4 regions of the Pantoea sp. X-Soil-YNGN-775 genome follow, and region 4 is predicted to be linked to each of the others. Evidence: riboswitches for the same ligand, from Rfam matches in the RefSeq annotation. Region 4 holds a riboswitch; each other region holds the start of a gene.
What was found. A riboswitch is a leader RNA that binds a small molecule or an ion and turns the genes downstream of it on or off. The one in region 4 is predicted to bind thiamine pyrophosphate.
Positions count from the first base shown of each region.

Region 1: it holds a riboswitch for thiamine pyrophosphate, as region 4 does, so the genes downstream of both, tenA (thiaminase II) here and thiC (phosphomethylpyrimidine synthase ThiC) in region 4, are expected to answer to the same signal.
Region 2: it holds a riboswitch for thiamine pyrophosphate, as region 4 does, so the genes downstream of both, thiB (thiamine ABC transporter substrate binding subunit) here and thiC (phosphomethylpyrimidine synthase ThiC) in region 4, are expected to answer to the same signal.
Region 3: it holds a riboswitch for thiamine pyrophosphate, as region 4 does, so the genes downstream of both, thiM (hydroxyethylthiazole kinase) here and thiC (phosphomethylpyrimidine synthase ThiC) in region 4, are expected to answer to the same signal.

Region 1 is NZ_AP035946.1:350,514-355,508, reverse strand. It holds gene AC6I8I_RS21585 (6-phospho-beta-glucosidase) at 1-1,133, shown strand, start outside; TPP riboswitch at 1,257-1,359, shown strand; gene tenA (thiaminase II) at 1,441-2,136, shown strand; gene AC6I8I_RS21575 (ABC transporter ATP-binding protein) at 2,133-2,873, shown strand; gene AC6I8I_RS21570 (ABC transporter permease) at 2,870-3,634, shown strand; gene AC6I8I_RS21565 (ABC transporter substrate-binding protein) at 3,658-4,593, shown strand; gene AC6I8I_RS21560 (sensor domain-containing phosphodiesterase) at 4,630-4,995, opposite strand, start outside.
Region 2 is NZ_AP035945.1:686,056-691,050, reverse strand. It holds gene AC6I8I_RS03070 (MFS transporter) at 1-516, opposite strand, end outside; gene sgrR (HTH-type transcriptional regulator SgrR) at 770-2,431, shown strand; TPP riboswitch at 2,467-2,569, shown strand; gene thiB (thiamine ABC transporter substrate binding subunit) at 2,615-3,601, shown strand; gene thiP (thiamine/thiamine pyrophosphate ABC transporter permease ThiP) at 3,577-4,995, shown strand, end outside.
Region 3 is NZ_AP035945.1:2,657,974-2,662,968, reverse strand. It holds gene AC6I8I_RS12535 (primase-helicase family protein) at 1-660, opposite strand, end outside; gene AC6I8I_RS12530 (hypothetical protein) at 633-830, opposite strand; gene AC6I8I_RS12525 (hypothetical protein) at 827-973, opposite strand; gene AC6I8I_RS12520 (hypothetical protein) at 970-1,479, opposite strand; gene AC6I8I_RS12515 (hypothetical protein) at 1,595-1,780, opposite strand; gene AC6I8I_RS12510 (hypothetical protein) at 2,917-3,624, shown strand; TPP riboswitch at 3,831-3,926, shown strand; gene thiM (hydroxyethylthiazole kinase) at 3,961-4,758, shown strand; gene thiD (bifunctional hydroxymethylpyrimidine kinase/phosphomethylpyrimidine kinase) at 4,745-4,995, shown strand, end outside.
Region 4 is NZ_AP035945.1:237,229-242,223, reverse strand. It holds gene hemE (uroporphyrinogen decarboxylase) at 1-1,048, opposite strand, end outside; gene nudC (NAD(+) diphosphatase) at 1,089-1,859, opposite strand; gene AC6I8I_RS01080 (Rsd/AlgQ family anti-sigma factor) at 1,949-2,455, shown strand; TPP riboswitch at 2,609-2,709, shown strand; gene thiC (phosphomethylpyrimidine synthase ThiC) at 2,795-4,717, shown strand; gene thiE (thiamine phosphate synthase) at 4,720-4,995, shown strand, end outside.

The DNA.
Region 1 (4,995 bases), on a different replicon from region 4:
TTCCGAATGGGGATGAGCTGACGCCGAATCCGCAGGGGATCGCCTTTTACCGCGCGGTGTTTGAAGAGTGCCGTAAATACAATATCGAACCGCTGGTTACGCTGTGTCACTTTGACGTGCCGATGCATCTGGTTACTGAATATGGCTCGTGGCGCAACCGCAAGATGATCGACTTTTTTGCCCGCTATGCCCGCAGCTGCTTTGAGGCATTTGACGGTCTGGTGAAGTACTGGCTGACCTTTAATGAGATCAATATTCTGCTGCACAGTCCGTTCTCCGGTGCCGGGCTGGTGTTTGAAGCAGGTGAAAATCATGAGCAGGTTAAGTATCAGGCGGCCCATCATGAGCTGGTGGCGAGCGCGCTGGTGACCAGAATCGCCCATGAAATAAATCCGGCTAATCAGGTCGGTTGCATGCTGGCGGGCGGCAACTTCTATCCATGGTCAAGCAAACCGGAAGATGTCTGGGCGGCGCTGGAAAAAGACCGCGAAAACCTGTTCTTTATTGATGTGCAGGCGCGCGGATACTATCCCGCCTACGCGGCCCGCCTGTTTCGGGAAAAAGGGGTCAGCCTGCAGATTGACGACGGCGATGCTGAGATTCTGAAAAACAGCGTCGATTTTGTCTCGTTCAGCTACTACGCCTCGCGTTGCGCGTCAGCAGAGATGAACGAGCTTAACAGCAGCGCCGCCAACGTGGTGAAATCTCTGACCAACCCGCATCTGACGCGCAGTGAATGGGGCTGGGGCATTGATCCGCTTGGCTTACGCATCACCATGAATATGATGTATGACCGCTATCAGAAGCCGCTGTTTCTGGTCGAAAATGGTCTGGGCGCACGGGATACCTTTAATGACGCCGGTGAGATTGAAGATGATTACCGCATCAGCTATCTGCGTGAACATATCCGGGCGATGGGCGATGCGATTGCGGACGGTGTGCCGGTGATGGGTTATACCAGTTGGGGCTGCATCGATCTGGTTGCCGCCTCGACCGGCGAAATGAGTAAACGTTACGGATTTGTTTATGTCGATCGTGACGATCTGGGCAACGGCACGCTGGCGCGCAGCCGGAAAAAATCGTTCTGGTGGTATAAAAAAGTGATCGCCAGCAATGGTGAAGATCTGGAGTGACGCTGTCACCTTGTATCGACAGAACAGGCTATTCTGGTCAGCCGACCCGCAGCAGTAAGCGGGCGGCTGGTTGAGCTGGACTGCGGCGTGCCGTTGTATTCAGCAGATAATTATCGTATAACAAACGTCTCCGAGGGGTGTCCTGTAATGGGCTGAGATGGCACAAGCCGAACCCTTTGAACCTGATCTGGGTCATGCCAGCGAAGGGACGGGTCGGCAACGTTTCTGCATCATTTTCTGCGTTTTTGCCTGTTCTTCATCGTATGCCCGGATCTCCTTATGTTAACGAACCGTTAATGGAGATCCTATGTCACTTGCGCTTTTCGACACCGGCTTTTATGGCCGCCTGCGTCACCAGGCGGGCGATCACTGGCACGCCTACGTGTCGCACGATTTTGTGCAGCAGCTCGGCCAGGGCCAGTTGCCTCCCGCCGCTTTTCGTCATTACCTCACCCAGGATTATCTGTTTCTGCTGCACTTTGCCCGCGCCTATGGGCTGCTGGTCAGTAAACTGCACGACCCGGCAGCGTTACGTGCAGCAACGGCATCTCTCAACGCCATCGTCAATGAACTGCCATTGCATGTGGCTTACTGCCAGCAGTGGGGGATCAGCGAAGCCGTGCTGGCCAGCCAGGCCGAAGCCGTTGAAACAATCAACTACACCCGTTACGTGCTGGACGTCGGCCACAGCGGAGATGCGCTTGAGCTGATGACCGCGCTAATGCCGTGCGTTGCCGGCTATGCTGAAATCGGCCTGACGCTGTTACACCATCCCGCGACGGTGATCGCAGGCAATCCTTACGGCGCCTGGATTCAGAATTACGGCGATGCCGATTATCTGGCCGGTGTTCGCGCGGCGTTGAATCTGTTTGAAACGCTGGCCCAACAGCGCGCCGGGGCTGAGCGATTCGACCAGCTGGCGACGATATTCACTACCGCCACCCGGCTGGAATCCGACTTCTGGCAGATGGGCCTCGACCCGCAACTGACGTCATCCCAATGAGCCGTTCAACGCTGTTATCACCGCCGGGCATTTCTGTACGTCAGCTCAGGCTGGATTTGGGATCGCATCGGTTGTTCGACTCACTCGACCTGGAGATCCCCGCCGCGGCCTTCACTGCGCTGCTGGGTGCCAGCGGCGTCGGGAAAAGTAGCCTGATGCGCGTCATTGCTGGCCTGACGCCGCCGACATCCGGGCTGGTCAGCGGCAGTGATGGCCTGCCGCTGGCCGGGCGGATCGCCTGGATGGGCCAGCAGGATTTGCTCTATCCGTGGCTGAGCGTGGAGCAAAACGTCTGCCTGGCCAGTCGTCTGCACGGCGAAAAACCGGACCGCGACTGGGCGCAGCATCTGCTGGCGCGGGTTGGTTTGACTCGCTACGCAACGGCCCGGCCCGCCACCCTGTCTGGCGGCATGCGGCAGCGGGCCGCACTGGCGCGCACCTTATATGCACGAAAGCCGATTGTCCTGATGGACGAGCCCTTTTCCGCGCTCGACGCGCTGACCCGCAGCCAGATTCAGACCCTGGCCGCCGGGGTGCTGGCGCAACATACCGTGTTGCTGATCACTCACGACGCGGCGGAAGCCTGCCGACTCAGCCATCATATGCGGGTGCTGACCGGCTCAGGCATTGAACCCTGCCCGCCATTAGCGGGTCAGCCGCCGCGCGCGCCTGATGATGCTGGCGTGATTCGCAGCCAGGCCGCTTTGCTGCAACAGCTGGCTAAGGTGACGCTATGAAACAGCTCAGCCGCTTTGCCCCGCTGTGGCGTGGCATCACGCTGTGCAGCGGCCTGATTGCGCTGTGGTGGCTGGTGACGTTGCTGCCGGTGCCGGCGTTTCTGCTGCCTTCACCGGCGGCCGTTGCGCAGGCGCTTTGGACCAGTAAGAGCTGGCTCGGCTATCACAGCCTGATCACCTTCACTGAAATCCTGAGTGGAATGGCGATTGGCGTAGTACTGGGTTGCCTGCTGGCGCTCGGCATGACGTTTTCGCCGCGTCTGCAGCGCTGGATGATGCCGCTGGTGCTCACCAGCCAGGCGATTCCGGTCTTTGCACTGGCACCGCTGCTGGTGCTGTGGTTTGGCTTCGGCATGAGCGCCAAAGTGGCGATGGCGGTACTGGTGATTTTCTTCCCGGTGACCTCGGCCTTTTATGATGGCCTGCGCCGCGTCAGTCCGGGTTATCTCGATCTGGCTCGCACGCTGGGCGCTTCACGAGGATCGCAACTGCGCCATGTCCGGCTGCTGGCCGCCCTGCCAGCGCTCGGCTCGGGGCTGCGGATGGCCGCGGCCATCGCGCCAATCGGCGCGATTATTGGCGAATGGGTCGGTTCGGCCGAAGGTCTGGGTTACGTCATGCTTAACGCCAACGCCCGGATGCAAAGTGATATCTGTTTTGCCGCGCTGTTTATTCTGGTGCTGATGACGCTGGCGCTGTGGCTGGCGGTCGATGCCCTGCTTCGCCGCCTGATCGCCTGGGCGCCCGATAATTCCTTATGACCTCTATCCTGCGAGAAAATCCGATGCGTAAACCTGTTCTGTCGGCGCTGATCATCAGCGCAGCACTCGCCAGCCCGCTTCATGCAGCAGAAAAACTGACGCTGATGCTCGACTGGTATATCAACCCAGACCATGCGCCGATAATGGTGGCGCAGCAAATTGGCGCGTTTAAGGCGGAAGGTCTGGATGTCACGCTGGTTCCACCGTCCGATCCAGCACTGCCCCCGCGGCTGGTGGCGGCGAAGCAGGCAGATTTAGCCATTACCTATCAACCGCAGCTGCATTTCTTTGCTGATCAGGGATTACCGCTGATGCGGGTCGGCACCCTGATAAACACCCCGCTGAATACCCTGATTACGCTGGATAAGACGGTAAAAAAACCGGCAGACTTAAAGGGCAAACGGATCGGCTATTCGGTCAGCGGTATTGAGCAGGCGACACTGGCTGCCATGCTGCAACATGACGGTCTGAAGGCCAGCGAGGTTAAACTAGTTAACGTCAATTTCCAGCTGACCAGTGCCCTGCTGACCGGCCAGGTGGATGCGGTGATTGGCGGTTATCGAAATATTGAAGCGCTGGAGATCAGGTTGCAGGGTAAAGATCCGGTGGTGTTTAAGGTGGAGGATTATGGCGTGCCGGCCTATGACGAGCTGATTATTGTCGCGAACCGCGATGAAGCGCAGGCAGAGAAAATCAAAAAGTTCCTGCGGGCGCTGAAACGCGGCAACGCGGAATTGCAGGCCCATCCCGAAGCCAGCTGGCAGACTTTTGCCGCCCGGCATCCTGAACTGAATACGCCGCTGAACCATCAGGCGTGGCAGGCTTCGCTGCCGCTGTTTGCTGCCGATCCGGCGAAGCTGGACCGTGCCCGTTATCAGGCCTATGAGCAGTTTTTGTTTGATACCCGGCTGATTAAAAAGATTACACCGGTTGAGCGTTACGCTATCGACGGGCAGTGATCGGCTAAGCCCGCAGCGATTGCTGCGGGCTTAGTATCACAACGGTTTCTGATAGAGCCAGTGTTCGATGTCGCTGGCAGGCAGCGGTTTAGAGAAGAAGTAGCCCTGAATTTGATCGCATCCGTACTCTTTCAGTAATGACAGCGTCGCCTCGGTCTCCACCCCTTCCGCCAGCACGGTATAATTCAGCTCTTTCAGCATCTGAATAATCCGTTTAACGATGATTTTTGATGAGTCATCTTCAGCCATACGCGATATCAGCGACATGTCGATTTTGATCACGTCCAGCGGGATATCCTGCAGATAGCTGATGTTACTGTAGCCGGTACCAAAATCGTCGAGCGAAATAACAAACCCGTGCGATTTCAGCGCTTCCAGACCGCGGATAGCGACGTTGCTCTC
Region 2 (4,995 bases), 450 kb from region 4:
CGTCACGAAACCGTAATTCAGCGCCAGAGCGAACGACAGTGGCGGTCCGATCACCCACGCCAGCGACAGCTGTGCCCGCATCACCGAACTGAACATCACCGCTTCCCGCGCTGACTGGTCGGCATATTCACGTGCCAGCGCGAACAGCTGCGGCATCGACACGCTGGCTAACGCCGAGAGCAGCACCCCAAGGGTAATCAGCGTCAGATAGTGGCGGGTAAAGGCAAACAGCAGCGCATTAACCAGCGCCATCAGGCAGCAGAACAGAATGATGTTGCGGCGATCGCCGACGCTGTCCGATCGCTTTGCCACCAGCATACTCACCACGATACCGGCCACCGCATTGATAGTGAAAAACAGCCCGACCCAGAATGGGCGGGCCTGCACCTCACGGGTTAAAAACAGGCTGAGGGTCGGTGCCTGCAATGCGCCCGCCACGCCCAGCATGAACGAGGCGACCATAAAAGCGAGGTAGACCGGATTGATGCGGCGCTGCCGCGTTAACAGCGATTTCATACCGAAATCCCTTACAGGATGAACAGGGGAAGAGAAGAAGGGTAGACGATACCGTGCAGCATGAAAAAAGCCAGCAGAGATCATCTGCTGGCGGTGTAATTGCACCCTACTCAGAAAAGCATCCCGCTGAACAGCGGCATGAGGGTCGAACGCCATTCATAGCTGAATGCCTCCCGCTCTTCCCATAGAGCAAAGTTTGCCCTTAAAATGCGGCAAGAAAAACAGAGCGCTTTTCACCGGGAGTTCCTCTTTTATGTCCTCATCTCGCCTGAAGCAGCAGTTCATACGCCTGTGGCAAAGCTGCCAGGGGCAGACGCAGGAGATCACCCTGAGCGAACTGGCTGACCTGCTGCACTGTTCACGCCGGCATATGCGCAACCTACTCAACCGGATGCAGGCGGCCGGCTGGTTAATCTGGCAGGCCGAAGCCGGACGCGGTAAGCGCTCACAACTAACCTTCTGCTACACCGGACTGGCGCTACAGCAGCAGCGCGCTGAGGATCTGCTGGATCAGGATCGCATCGATCAGCTGGTGCAGCTGGTCGGCGATAAGAATCAGGTCAGGCAGATGATTGGCGCTCACCTTGGCCGCAGTTTCCGTCAGGGAAAACACATTCTGCGGGTGCTTTACTACCGCCCGCTGCTGAATTTGCTGCCGGGCTCCGCCCTGCGCCGCTCCGAAACCCATATTGCCCGCCAGATTTTTAATGGCCTGACGCGCATAAATGAGGAAAATGGGGAAATAGAGGCCGATATTGCCCATCACTGGCAGCAGACTTCCCCGCTCCACTGGCGCTTTTTTCTGCGACCGGCGATTCGCTTTCATCATGGTCGCGAACTGGAGATGGCCGATGTTATCGCCACGCTGGAACGTCAGCGTCAGCAGCCGCTGTTTTCCCATATTCAACAGCTCGACTCGCCCGCTCCGTGGACGCTGGATATCACCTTAAGCCAGCCCGACGACTGGTTACCCTGGTTACTGGCCAGCGTCAGTGCGATGATCCTGCCGCGCGAGTGGCCCACGCAGCGCGACTTTGCCCGCCAGCCGATCGGCACCGGCCCTTACAGCGTGATCCGCAATCAGGAAAGTCAGCTGAAGATAGAAGCCTTTGATGATTATTTTGGCTTTCGCGCGCTGATTGATGACGTCTCTATCTGGGTACTGCCGGATATCAGCGATGAGCTGGTCTACGCAGGTGTGCGCCTGCAGGGCGACGGCGCGGATGAGATCCAGGAAGAGAGCCGGCTGGAAGAAGGCTGCTACTATTTGCTGTTTGATCAGCGTTCGGAAAAAGGCCGTGACGAGACGATACGGCGCTGGGTCAGCTATCTGTTCAATCCCATCGCCCTGCTCAACCACGCCGGCGTCGGCTATCAGCGTTACTGGTTTCCGGCCTATGGCCTGCTGCCGCGCTGGCATCACCGCCGCGATCTTACCCCGGTCGAAAAGCCGCCCGGCCTGACTCACCTGACGCTCACCTGGTACAGTCAGCACGTTGAGCACGAAGGCATTGCCAATGCGTTGCGTCCGCTGCTGGCGCAGCACGGCGTTACGCTGGAGACGCGTGAAGTCAGTTACGAATGCTGGCATCAGGGCGAGGCCGACAGCGATATCTGGCTCGGCAGCGTGAACTTCACGCTGCCACTGGCCTTTTCACTGTTTGCCCAGCTGTATGAGATCCCGCTGCTGCATCACTGTTTGCCGATCGACTGGCACGCTGATGCCGCCCGCTGGCGTGAAAAAGCGCTGCCGCTGGCCGAATGGAGCAAGCGGTTAGTGGAAGAGGCCGGTCTGCATCCGCTGTTCCACCACTGGCTGCTGCTTGAAGGTCAGCGCAGCATGCGCGGCGTGCGGATGAATACCCTCGGCTGGTTCGATTTTAAATCTGCCTGGTTTGCGCCGCCCGCGCTGTAACGCTTTCGCGCTGACGCTGAAATGACTAGAATGTGACGTTCTCAACGGGGTGCCGCCTGCTGACCGCAAACGGCTGAGAGAGACCCGTCGAACCTGATTCGGTTAATACCGACGTAGGGATTTGAGAGGCCTGCTGCTCAGATCCTTTGCGACTCATCCCCTATTCTCCTGAAGGAGCGCAAAGTGTTTAACAAAGTTCTGCCACTGCTGCTGTTACTTTCCACCCCGGTACTGGCTGCCAAACCGGTTCTGACGGTTTACACCTACGACTCCTTCTCCGCTGACTGGGGCCCCGGTCCGGCGGTCAAAAAAGCCTTTGAAGCGCAGTGCGATTGCGAACTGAAATTTGTCACGCTGGAAGATGGCGTGTCGCTGCTGAATCGCGTGCGAATGGAAGGCAAAAACAGCAAAGCGGATGTGGTGCTGGGACTGGATAACAACCTGCTGCAGGCGGCGCAAAAAACCGGTCTGTTTGCCGCCAGCAAGGTCGATACCGCGCAGCTGACGCTGCCGGGTGGCTGGCACGACAGCACCTTTGTTCCGTTTGATTATGGCTATTTCGCCTTCGTCTATGACAAAACCCGCCTGAAAAATCCGCCGAAAAGCCTGAAAGAGCTGGTAGAGAGCCCGGAAAAATGGCGGGTCATCTATGAAGATCCGCGTACCAGTACCCCGGGATTAGGTCTGCTGCTGTGGATGCAGAAAGTCTATGGCGATCAGGCCCCGCAGGCATGGCAAAAGCTGGCGCAGAAAACCGTGACGGTCACCAAGGGCTGGAGTGAAGCCTACGGTCTGTTCCTGAAAGGCGAAGGCGATCTGGTGCTGAGCTATACCACCTCGCCGGCCTATCACATCATCGAAGAGAAAAAAGAGAACTACGCCGCCGCACCGTTTGCCGAAGGCCACTATCTGCAGGTCGAGGTTGCTGCGCAGTTAGCCAGCAGTAAACAGCCGAAACTGGCGCAGCAGTTCATGCAGTTTATGGTCTCGCCGGCGTTCCAGAACACCATCCCGACCGGCAACTGGATGTATCCGGCGATCAAAACCACCCTGCCTGCTGGCTTCGCCACGCTGCAGGTGCCCGCCACCGCGCTGCACTATTCGCCGGAAGAGGTAGCCAGCCAGCGCTCTGGCTGGATTAGCCAGTGGCAACGCGCCGTCAGCCGCTAATGCCGCGCTGGCTGATCCCCGGGTCGCTCGCCACGCTGCTGTTAATCAGCGTGGCGCTGTTCGCCTTTATCTCGCTGTGGAATGCCGCGCCGGTCACCGACTGGCGTAGCGTGCTGCTGGATGAGTACCTGCAGCACGTTGTGGCGTTCTCCTTTGGTCAGGCGCTGCTCTCCGCCCTGCTGTCGTTGCTGCCTGCAGTGCCGCTGGCGCGCGCCCTCTATCGCCGCCGCTTTCCCGGTCGTCAGCTGTTGCTGCGTCTGTGTGCCATGACGCTGGTGCTGCCGGTGCTGGTGGCGGTGTTTGGCCTACTGACGGTCTATGGCCGCGTCGGCTGGCTGGCGCAGATGTGTCAGCTGCTGGGCATTGACTATCACTTCTCACCCTATGGGTTACAGGGCATTTTGCTGGCGCATGTTTTTTTTAACCTGCCGCTGGCGACGCGTCTGATGCTGCAGGCGCTGGAGAGTATTCCGGCCGAGCAGCGTCAACTGGCCGCACAGCTTGATCTGCGCGGCTGGCACCACTTTTGCCTGCTGGAGTGGCCATGGCTGCGTCGTCAGCTGCTGCCGACCGGCGCGCTCATCTTTATGCTCTGCTTCGCCAGCTTCGCCACCGTGCTGTCGCTGGGCGGTGGCCCCCAGGCCACCACCATTGAACTGGCGATCTTTCAGGCGCTCAGTTACGACTACGATCCCGGTCGAGCCGCCTTGCTGGCGCTGATTCAGCTCAGCTGCTGTCTGACGCTGGTGCTGCTCAGCCAGCGGTTCAGTAAAGCGCTCCCTGCCGGTACCAGCCAGCTGCACGGCTGGCGCGATCCACAGGATTCTCGTCTGGCTCAACTAACGGATGGGTTGCTGATTATGCTGGCGTTACTGCTGCTGCTGCCGCCGCTGGCGGCGGTAGTGGTGGATGGCTTGCACGGCGGGCTGCGCGGCGCGCTGGCCCAGCCAGCGCTGTGGCAGGCGACCCTGACCTCATTGCGCATCGCGGTCGGTGCCGGCCTGCTGTGCGTAATACTGACGCTGATGCTGCTGTGGAGCAGTCGCGAATTGCGTCTGCGTCAGCGCCCGCTCGCCGCACAGCTGATCGACACCAGCGGCATGCTGATTCTGGCAATGCCCGGCATTGTGCTGGCGACCGGCTTCTTTCTGCTGTTTAACGCCACCGTTGGCCTGCCGGCGTCGGCGGACGGGCTGGTGATCTTTACCAATGCGCTGATCGCCATTCCCTATGCGCTGAAAGTACTGGAAAACCCGATGCGTGATCTCGCCGAGCGCTACGGCAGGCTATGCGATTCACTGGATATCCACGGCTGGAACCGACTGCGGTTGATTGAACTGCGGGCGCTGAAACGTCCGCTGGCACAGGCGCTGGCGTTTGCCTGCGTGCTGTCG
Region 3 (4,995 bases), 1.8 Mb from region 4:
TACGTCATCCAGGTGGATCAACATATTGGAGGTCAGCGTTGTGCTGTGTTTCTCCGTCAGTTTGGCGAATGAGTCCAGCGAGGCGGTTTGCCCTGAAAGCAACGGGGTGAGGATATGCTCAAAGAGCACGCCTTTCCCGGTACCAGTATCGCCGGTGAACAACAGGTGCCAGGATGGACGCTGATCGGGGCGCTGGAGCATATGTGCCATCCAGTCGCACACTATTTTCCTGTCAGTGTCTTGCGGAAACAGGCGCTCGATAAACTCAATCCACGGGGCCGGTTCAGGGTTAAAACCTTTAGCTGGTCCGTCACTCTCGTATCTTTTGTACGTATTGACTGCAAACACCCCGGAACTCAACGGCACAAATAATTCCGGGTCTACCGCTGGCTGGAAGGCTTCACCGATGACGAACGTTAACCGGCGGCGTATGTTGTTCCACCAATGATCCTCGTACTCAATCTCAGCATATGAGTTTTGGTTGGCCCACTGGTAAAACAGCCCGCTGATGCTGTCATCGTTGAGGGTGACACCATCATGGATGTTGAACAGGACTGAGAGGTTATTTGTCGCTTTGAGCACCCATCCATGATTTTTCAGGTAGTCGATAAAGGCGTTGAGAATCTGTTTCTTTATTTTTTCGTTGTTCGGGTTTGGCATTTGCACTCCACTGAGTCGTTAATTGTATTGGTCAGGTCACTGTATTTCTCGGGCTGGCTGGCGATCTCAGTCAGCAGCTTACGAACGAACACCGGCAGAGGTATATTTCCGCGCGTGGCGGTCAGCCAGTCGGCGGTAGTTCCCGTCACTGTGATGTCATAAATTTTCATTTTTTAACCTCCGGTTGGACGGGTAGCGATTTGTACCTGTCCCGATTGGCACCCTGGATTTTACGAGCGGCGGCTATTGCCCGTTCGAGCGCGTCCGGGTCAATATGGGCGGGCGTTGGCGTCCCGCTTTTTATCTTCGTCATACAGTCGCTCCTGCCAAAAGCATATCTTTGAGGCGATGGCGCATAGCTTCCCGCTCTGCGGCTGCGGCTTCCTCAGCACGGCGCTGTGTTTCGTTGGCGGCGTCCTGAACCAGCCTGTCCAGTTCACGCTCCAGCCCGTTTGCCAGCTCTCTGTGATATTCATCTTCCACTTGCCGTTTCAGGTCGGTGATCTCCTGTTCCAACAGCTCTGCCGGTTTGCGAAGCGTGATCGATATGTTCCCTGTGCTACCGGCAAGGTAGACTGATTGAGGGATGCCGATATCGTACCGCCAGCCCTCAAGAATCCGCTCCTGTAACTGTTGCATTGCAAGTGCTCCTGGGGCGTTGAAGCGCTGAGTAGTGCTGGTGGCGGTGTACCTTTGGACAGCGGTATCAATCCGTGCTGCCAGTACGGTGGCGTCAGGTTTGAACCGTTCTGCGGCTTCGCTCAGGAATGCCTGTAGATCGCTCTCAGCGGCTTTCTGGGCCTGTCTTTTAGTAGTCATGGTTTTCTCCGTAATCGGTTGGAAATGGGCGTAAAAGCCCAATGGCGCTCCGTGGTGAGCGTCATTTGATGTGACCGTGTAGTGCGGCCATCTCGTCAGTGTTTGTGTGTTCGGCTTACGCGTACTCTGTAAAGAAGCTCTGCCCGCACGCAGGGCAATGTTGAGGCCTGTCCGGGAGGAACCGGAACCAGCGCGTTACTTCGGAGCGTCCAAACGTAACTCCTGCAAGGCTGTTAGTTTCAAGCGCCGTCAATGCCCGATAAGCTGTGGATAACGGGAGATCGACGTACCTTGAAACCATCTCAGCGGTAACGGGGATATCGGTTTCGTTCAGGTAGTGCAGGACGTTGATCCTTGGGGTTGTCGCGCGTAGGTCAACGGTATTCAGTATAGATACCAGGTAGGTGCGTTCCGCCTCATTAGGTAACGAAAACGGGACTGGCGTAAATTTATGGCACAAGGCTTCCTCTGTTAAGTTATTAATTAATAGAATTTATTTTATCACATTTTGATGGAAATAGATATCAATTTCATTTGAATTCGGGGTTGCTATTGACAATCTACGGCTTTTGAGGATGATGGGTGGTATTGATTTTGATAAATTAAATTAATCACGATGTTCGTGTTTGGCCCTTTGGTTGAATCAAGCGTGTTACGACGGTGCAAGCGCTTACTGTCCGACTGCATGTTGGAAAGGGAATAAAACGCCACAATATAAAGAGACCTCGCTTTTGTTAATTTTCATTCCTTAGTCAGGAAAGAAAATACACAACACTCACCCATACGGGCTATGGTCTTTGAAATCCTTTTTCGAAATATTTAAAGCACCAACAACTGTTTCTTCGAAAAAACCAACTCATCTATAGAAGTTAATCACAGCAAGATGACGGGTGTCATCAGTGATTAGATGTGTTTTTTCTTCTCGTCACGACGTTACGAGATGGCTTCGCCTCTTTAGATGATATTCAGATAATGGCCTGTATCAGACGTAAACTGAATCGTCTGTCCATACCATAACCTTCGTTTACCACTCTGTTACATGCCACAGCCTCAACAGGTCTCATGACCTGTTTCTGTGTGGATTGTCCCACTCGTGGACTCAGGTAACCCAGCGGTTACACCGGATTGCTGTTGCATATTGTGTGCATTTAACGGGGATGTTTACATCACTGGTTGAAAAGCATATGTGTGGAATAGCGATCAGCAACATTTGTGGCAATGCACTTCGATAAGGTTGTGGACGCTTCTTGCTACAAGCGAACTTCAATTAACAGTCTCAAAAGCTGTGTTCCAGAACGTTTGGCGCAATGCCGGATAAATCAAATTACCGTAAAACGGTAACCCCTACTAAATGCCATCCACAAGGAGGGCCACATATCCTGCTCGCTACCAGCGATAGCGGAGGATTTTATATACCCATTTAAAAAGGAGAAAAACATGGCAAGAACGAAAGGTGCAGTGGCAAAGGGTGTGGATAATAAAGCGGTGCGAGCATTCCTGCTAAAGCATAGCTCATTATCTGAATTACCTCAGATTGTGGAAGATTGTATCTGGGGGGCGATGGGGCAGGAGAAGGAATCGAGAGGTTATAGTGGCGAACGAATCATAGCGATCTTGAAACGGCTTGATTGCATTGATACACCCACGGTATTTAAGCAGATGTGGGATTACAATATCTCGCAAGGTGATTGGACAGCCCCTTCCAGACGAAACACCCAGCGTATGACAAAAGTGCTGAGGTGTGCGTCGGACGCTATTTATCATCACGCCAGATTGTCACGACGGAGCGAGTCTAAACATCAAGAAATTTTCAATTTGACTGACGATGAACGTGAAAAGATACGTTCTTGGGTTAAGGCATGCGAATGGTGGAAGGTAAAAGAATTGCTCTCTTATTGCGGGAAGAGAATGGTTCGCCATCAACCTCCGATATTAGAGTATACAGAAGATAATTTGGTGAGATTAACAACCTCAATGCCTACCACAATGAGGCCATCGATACGCCTTTCTTGCCCATTAAATATCAATGAACACATCAACGACCATCAGCCAGCAACTATGTTCACCGTCAAAGGTAGCAAAAACTTGCAGCCACTTATTGATGAGATTGGTTTGCACTATGCTCGTTTACGAAGTGCAGCCTGAGCGCTTGCCTGAGAATGCAAATTCCAGCCGGGAATATCCCGGCTTTTTTGCATCTTTTCCACCTCGTTCCATTAATAACTTGGGACACAAGCTGGGATACTTTATGGGATTTGTACAGTTTTTAGAGCTTGTTTGTTGGACTTCCCGCTGGCATTATCCTGATCAGGGATTAACGGGACGTTAATCGCAAGTAGTTGATTTTGATTTTAAATGACTCGGGGTGCCCCTCTAATACAGGGCTGAGATACACCCGCTGACCTGATCTGGATAATGCCAGCGTAGGGAAGTCTGATGCCTGACCGCATTCGCCTTCTTGTTCGCCGGTTGGGAGCTATGATGACACATCAATCTCAACACCTTTCTGCTGCGCAATTCGCGCCCATTCTGCACCGTTTCCGCCGTCAGTCACCGCTGGTGCACTGCATGACCAACGACGTGGTACAAAACTTCACCGCCAATGTGCTGCTGTCGCTCAACGCTTCGCCAGCGATGGTGATTGATGCGGAGGAAGCCGCGCAGTTCAGCGGCTTTGCCGATGCCTTACTGATAAACGTCGGAACGCTGACCGTTGAGCGCCAGCAGGCGATGCAGGCGGCAGTCACGGCCGCCAGGCAGGCGGGAACGCCCTGGACACTGGACCCGGTGGCGGTCGGCGCACTGACGCTGCGCACCACTTTCTGCCAGCGGCTGCTGAGCCAGCAGCCGGCGGTGATCCGCGGTAACGCGTCAGAGATCATGGCGCTGGCGCAACAGGCCAGCGGCGGACGCGGAGTGGATAGCCTGCATCAGGCGGATGCAGCGCTGGAGGCTGCCCGGCAGCTGGCCCGCGACTATCAAACGCTGGTGATTGTGACCGGCGAAGTAGACTACGCCACCGACGGCCAGCGCACCTTTGCCATTCGCGGCGGCAGCCCGTTAATGACGCGGGTGGTCGGTACCGGCTGTGCGCTGTCGGCGGTGGTAGCCGGCTTCAGCAGTCTGAGCGGCGATCGGCTGCTCAACGTTGCCAGTGCCTGTCAGGTGATGGCGCGGGCCGGTGAACAGGCGGCGGCAAGCTCAGCCGGCCCCGGCAGTTTTGCCACAGCATTTCTTGATGCGCTCTGGACGCTGGAGGTTGACCATGAAACGCATTAATGCACTGACCATCGCCGGGACCGATCCCAGCGGCGGGGCAGGGATTCAGGCCGATTTGAAAACCTTTTCAGCGCTGGGCGCGTATGGCACCAGCGTGATCACCGCGCTGGTGGCGCAAAATACCCGTGGCGTTCAGTCGGTCTACCGGATTGATGCAGACTTTGTGGCCGCCCAGCTCGACTCGGTGCTGGACGATGTGCGCATCGACAGCGCTAAAATTGGCATGTTGTCGGAAAC
Region 4 (4,995 bases):
GCGATAAACGGTGCACCGCCTCAACAAACACACCCGCATTTTCCGGCGGCACATCCTGATGAATACCGTGACCAAGGTTGAAAACATGACCGGTGCCGTTGCCAAAGCGCTGCAGAATCCCGGCCACTTCCTGTTCAATACGGGCGGGTGGCGCATAGAGCATAGAAGGATCCATGTTGCCCTGTAGTGCAACTTTGTCACCGACACGGCGGCGTGCATCGTCGATATCCGTGGTCCAGTCGAGGCCCAGCGCATCACAGCCGGTTTCAGCCATCGCTTCCAGCCACTGCCCGCCCCCTTTGGTAAACAGGGTAATCGGCACCCGACGACCGTCGTTCTCACGCAGCACGCTGTCGACGATTTTGTGCATGTAGTGCAGCGAGAACTCGCGGTAATCACGGCCGGTCAGGACGCCGCCCCAGGTATCAAATACCATTACTGACTGCGCGCCGGCGCGAATCTGGGCATTGAGATAAAGAATGACGCTGTCCGCCAGTTTATCCAGCATGGCATGCAGCGTGGCGGGATCGGCGTACATCATCTTTTTGATTTTGGTAAACGCTTTGCTGCTGCCGCCTTCCACCATGTAGGTGGCCAGCGTCCACGGACTGCCGGTAAATCCGATCAGCGGCAGGTCGCCGTTCAGGCTCTTACGGATGGTACGTACCGCGTTCATCACATAACCCAGTTCCATTTCCGGATCGGGCACCGGCAAACGCTCTACATCTGCCCGGCAGGTTATCGGATGCGAAAAACGCGGGCCTTCGCCGGTTTCGAAATAGAGGCCCAGACCCATCGCATCGGGGATGGTCAGGATGTCACTGAAGAGGATTGCAGCATCCAGCGGATAGCGGCGCAGCGGCTGCAGCGTCACCTCACAGGCCAGCTCAGCATTTTTACACAGCGACATAAAGTCACCCGCTTCGGCGCGCGTCGCTTTGTATTCTGGTAAATAACGTCCGGCCTGGCGCATCATCCACACTGGCGTTACATCGACTGGCTGACGTAACAGGGCACGCAAATAACGATCGTTCTTCAGTTCACTCATTTCATTACTCTCTCAATTTCAGGCGTGTAGTGTAGCACTTTCACGCTTCGGCGCGGCACAGGGCGACGGTATCTTCAATCAGGCGGCGCGCCACGGTGCCCGGTGGCGGCAGTAAAGGCAAGGCATCAAAACGGAACCAGGCCGCATCCAACAGCTCTTTGCCGTCATGTTGCAGATCGCCACTATCATATTCCGCCATAAACGCCGTCATCAGCGACTGCGGGAATGGCCACGGCTGGGAGGTGACGTAACGGACATTTTTGACGCGGATATTGCTCTCCTCCATCACTTCACGTGCCACCGCCTGTTCCAGCGTCTCGCCGACTTCGACAAATCCAGCCAGTACGGTATAAACGTTATTACGATGACGGGCGTGATTCGCCAGCAGGATCTCATCGCCACGCCGGATCGCCACGATAATGCAGGGCGCAATCTGCGGATAATATCGCTCGCGGCAATGACTGCACAGACAGGCAAACTCATGTTTGCTGTGGTGCATTTCGTGACCACAGTAGCCGCACCAGCGATGGGAACGGTAGAACTCCGCCAGCTGTACGCCGCGGCCCGCCAGCTGAAACAGTCCGACATCCAGATCGATCAGCTGCCGCACCGAGAACATGCTCTCTGCACGTGGCTCGCAAATCAGCCAGACTTTTTCCCCCTGCCACTCGCCAATTACCCGGGCTTTGGTGCCCGTCAGACCAAAATTTTCGGCGCTTCCGTGGGGTAAATCACCTTGCGGCAACCAAAGTTTCTGCTCGTGGCTGACAATCCACCATCCAGCGTCTACGCTTGAGATTTCGCATTGCATTTATTTCGTCATCCTTAGCGTCAACTCGCACGCTGAAGTCCTGATGTTAAGTGTGTAGATAAACAACTATAACTCACATGGAGTTAGATATGCTTAACCAGTTAGACGTCCTGGCCGAACGCGTAGGTGGCAGTAACGAACTGGTCGATTCGTGGCTGGAAGCCCGTCGCCAGCTGTTAGTAACCTATTATCATCTGGTCGGACTTAAACCCAATAAAGAAGCCCTGACCCGCCTCGATGAGCAGGCGCTGGATAACTTTTGTCATGGCCTGGTCGATTATCTTTCCGCCGGTCACTTTAGTATTTACGAACGCATCATCAGTGAGATGAGCGGTGACAGCCCGATGATCGCGGCAGCCCAAATCTATCCCCCGCTGGAAGCCAATACTGAACGCCTGATGCAGTTGTATGATGGCCATCTGCAGCAGGCGATCGATGACGATAACTGCATGACGTTCCAGCAGGCGCTGTCTGAAGTCGGTGAAGTGCTGGAGGCGCGCTTTACGCTGGAAGACAAGCTGATCCAGCTGGCGTGGGATAACCACCTGGCACCACCACCGGTGGCCAATGACAGCCAGATTGCTCGTCCGGCATAAGGTTAAACGCAGGTAAAGGGGTTGTGATTCAGTTGCAGCCCTTTTATGCTGAAGGGGTTCTGATGGCCGAGGCCAGAAGAACCCATTTTTTTCTGTTTGAACGTTAAGGTTTTTCGTCTTCAGCGGGCGCTCTGCCAGCCGCAGCGTAAAACCGCATTCTTGTCGGAGTGCCCAGTTGGGCTGAGACCGTTAATTCGGGATCCGCGGAACCTGATCAGGTTAGAACCTGCGAAGGGAACAAGAGTAAATATTATCGGTACGCCAGTCTTTTGCACTGCCCGTGCTGTTACTCCTTCCGAACTCCGGACAAGCATCATTCCCACTTACTGGAAGATTGCTATGTCTGACTCAAAAATGACCCGTCGTGAACAGCGTGCCCTGGCGCAGGAATTTATCGATTCACTGCAAGGCGGCAGCGCATTTCCCCGTTCTGAACGCATCTGGATTACCGGCAGCCGGCAGGATATTCGCGTGCCAATGCGCGAAATCAGGCTCAGTCCGACCCCGGTCGGCGGCAGTAAAGAACAGCCGCTGTATGAGCAGAATGAGGCGGTGCCGGTCTATGACACCGCCGGTGCCTATGGCGATCCCGCCGCGCAGATTGATCTGCATCGTGGACTGACAAAGTTGCGGGCGGGCTGGATCGAAGAACGCAACGACAGCCAGCCGCTGCCACAGCGCAGTTCAGACTATACCCAGCAGCGTCTGGCGGATGATAGCCTCGATCACCTGCGCTTTGACGCGCTGCCCACGCCGCGTCGCGCCCTCGCCGGCCGTTGCGTCACGCAGCTGCATTACGCCCGTCAGGGCATCGTTACGCCGGAGATGGAGTTTATCGCCCTGCGGGAGAATATGGGCCGTGAGCGAATTCACAGTGAGGTGTTACTGCAACAGCATCCGGGCCACAGTTTTGGCGCGCATTTGCCAGATAACATCACCCCGGAGTTTGTGCGTCAGGAAGTGGCGGCAGGCCGGGCGATTATTCCCGCCAACATTAACCATCCTGAATCGGAACCGATGATTATCGGGCGTAACTTCCTGGTCAAGGTGAATGCCAACATCGGCAATTCAGCGGTCAGCTCGTCGATTGAGGAGGAGGTAGAAAAACTGGTCTGGTCGACCCGCTGGGGCGCCGATACGGTGATGGATCTCTCTACTGGCCGTAATATTCATGAAACGCGCGAATGGATTTTGCGTAACAGCCCGGTGCCAATCGGCACAGTGCCGATTTATCAGGCACTGGAGAAAGTGAACGGCGTGGCCGAAGCGCTCAACTGGGCAGTATTCCGCGATACGCTGCTGGAACAGGCTGAGCAGGGCGTTGACTACTTCACCATTCATGCTGGCGTGTTGCTGCGCTACGTGCCGATGACGGCAAAACGGCTGACCGGCATTGTCTCGCGCGGCGGCTCGATCATGGCGAAATGGTGTCTGTCGCATCATCAGGAGAGCTTCCTCTATCAGCATTTCCGCGAAATCTGTGAAATCTGCGCGGCCTACGATGTCTCACTGTCGCTGGGCGATGGTTTACGCCCTGGCTCGATTCAGGATGCTAACGATGAAGCGCAGTTTGCCGAACTGCGAACGCTGGGCGAGCTGACGCAGATCGCCTGGGAATATGATGTGCAGGTGATGATTGAAGGCCCCGGCCACGTCCCGATGCATATGATCCGCCGTAATATGACAGAGCAACTCGATGTTTGTCACGAGGCCCCCTTCTATACGCTCGGTCCTCTCACCACCGACATTGCGCCCGGCTATGACCACATTACGTCTGGTATCGGCGCAGCAATGATTGGCTGGTTCGGCTGCGCAATGCTGTGTTACGTCACCCCCAAAGAACATCTTGGTCTGCCCGATAAAGAGGATGTAAAACAGGGTCTGATCACCTACAAAATTGCTGCGCACGCCGCCGATCTCGCTAAAGGCCATCCGGGTGCGCAGATCCGGGATAATGCCATGTCAAAAGCGCGCTTTGAATTCCGTTGGGAAGATCAGTTCAATCTGGCGCTCGATCCGCATACCGCGCGCGCAATGCATGACGAAACCCTGCCTCAGGAATCCGGCAAGGTGGCCCACTTCTGTTCAATGTGCGGCCCTAAATTCTGCTCAATGAAAATCTCTCAGGAGGTGCGGGATTTTGCCGCAAGCCAGCAAGCCAGCGCGCAGCCGATTGAGGTTGGCATGGCACAGATGTCTGAACAATTTCGCAGCCGGGGTGGTGAGCTTTATCATCCGGCAGATGCCATGAAGGAGGAGTAACTATGTCTGCATTTCCTGCTACCGTGCCGCGTCTCGGCCTTTATCCGGTAGTCGATAGCGTTGAATGGATCGAACGTCTGTTAGACGCCGGCGTCCGCACCCTGCAACTGCGCATCAAAGATCAGTCGGACGAGGCGGCAGAAGCGGCCGTCGCCCAGGCCATTGCGCTGGGTAAACGTTACGATGCGCGCCTGTTCATCAATGACTACTGGCGGCTGGCGATAAAGCATCAGGCCTACGGTGTCCATCTGGGTCAGGAGGATCTGGAGGTGGCGGAC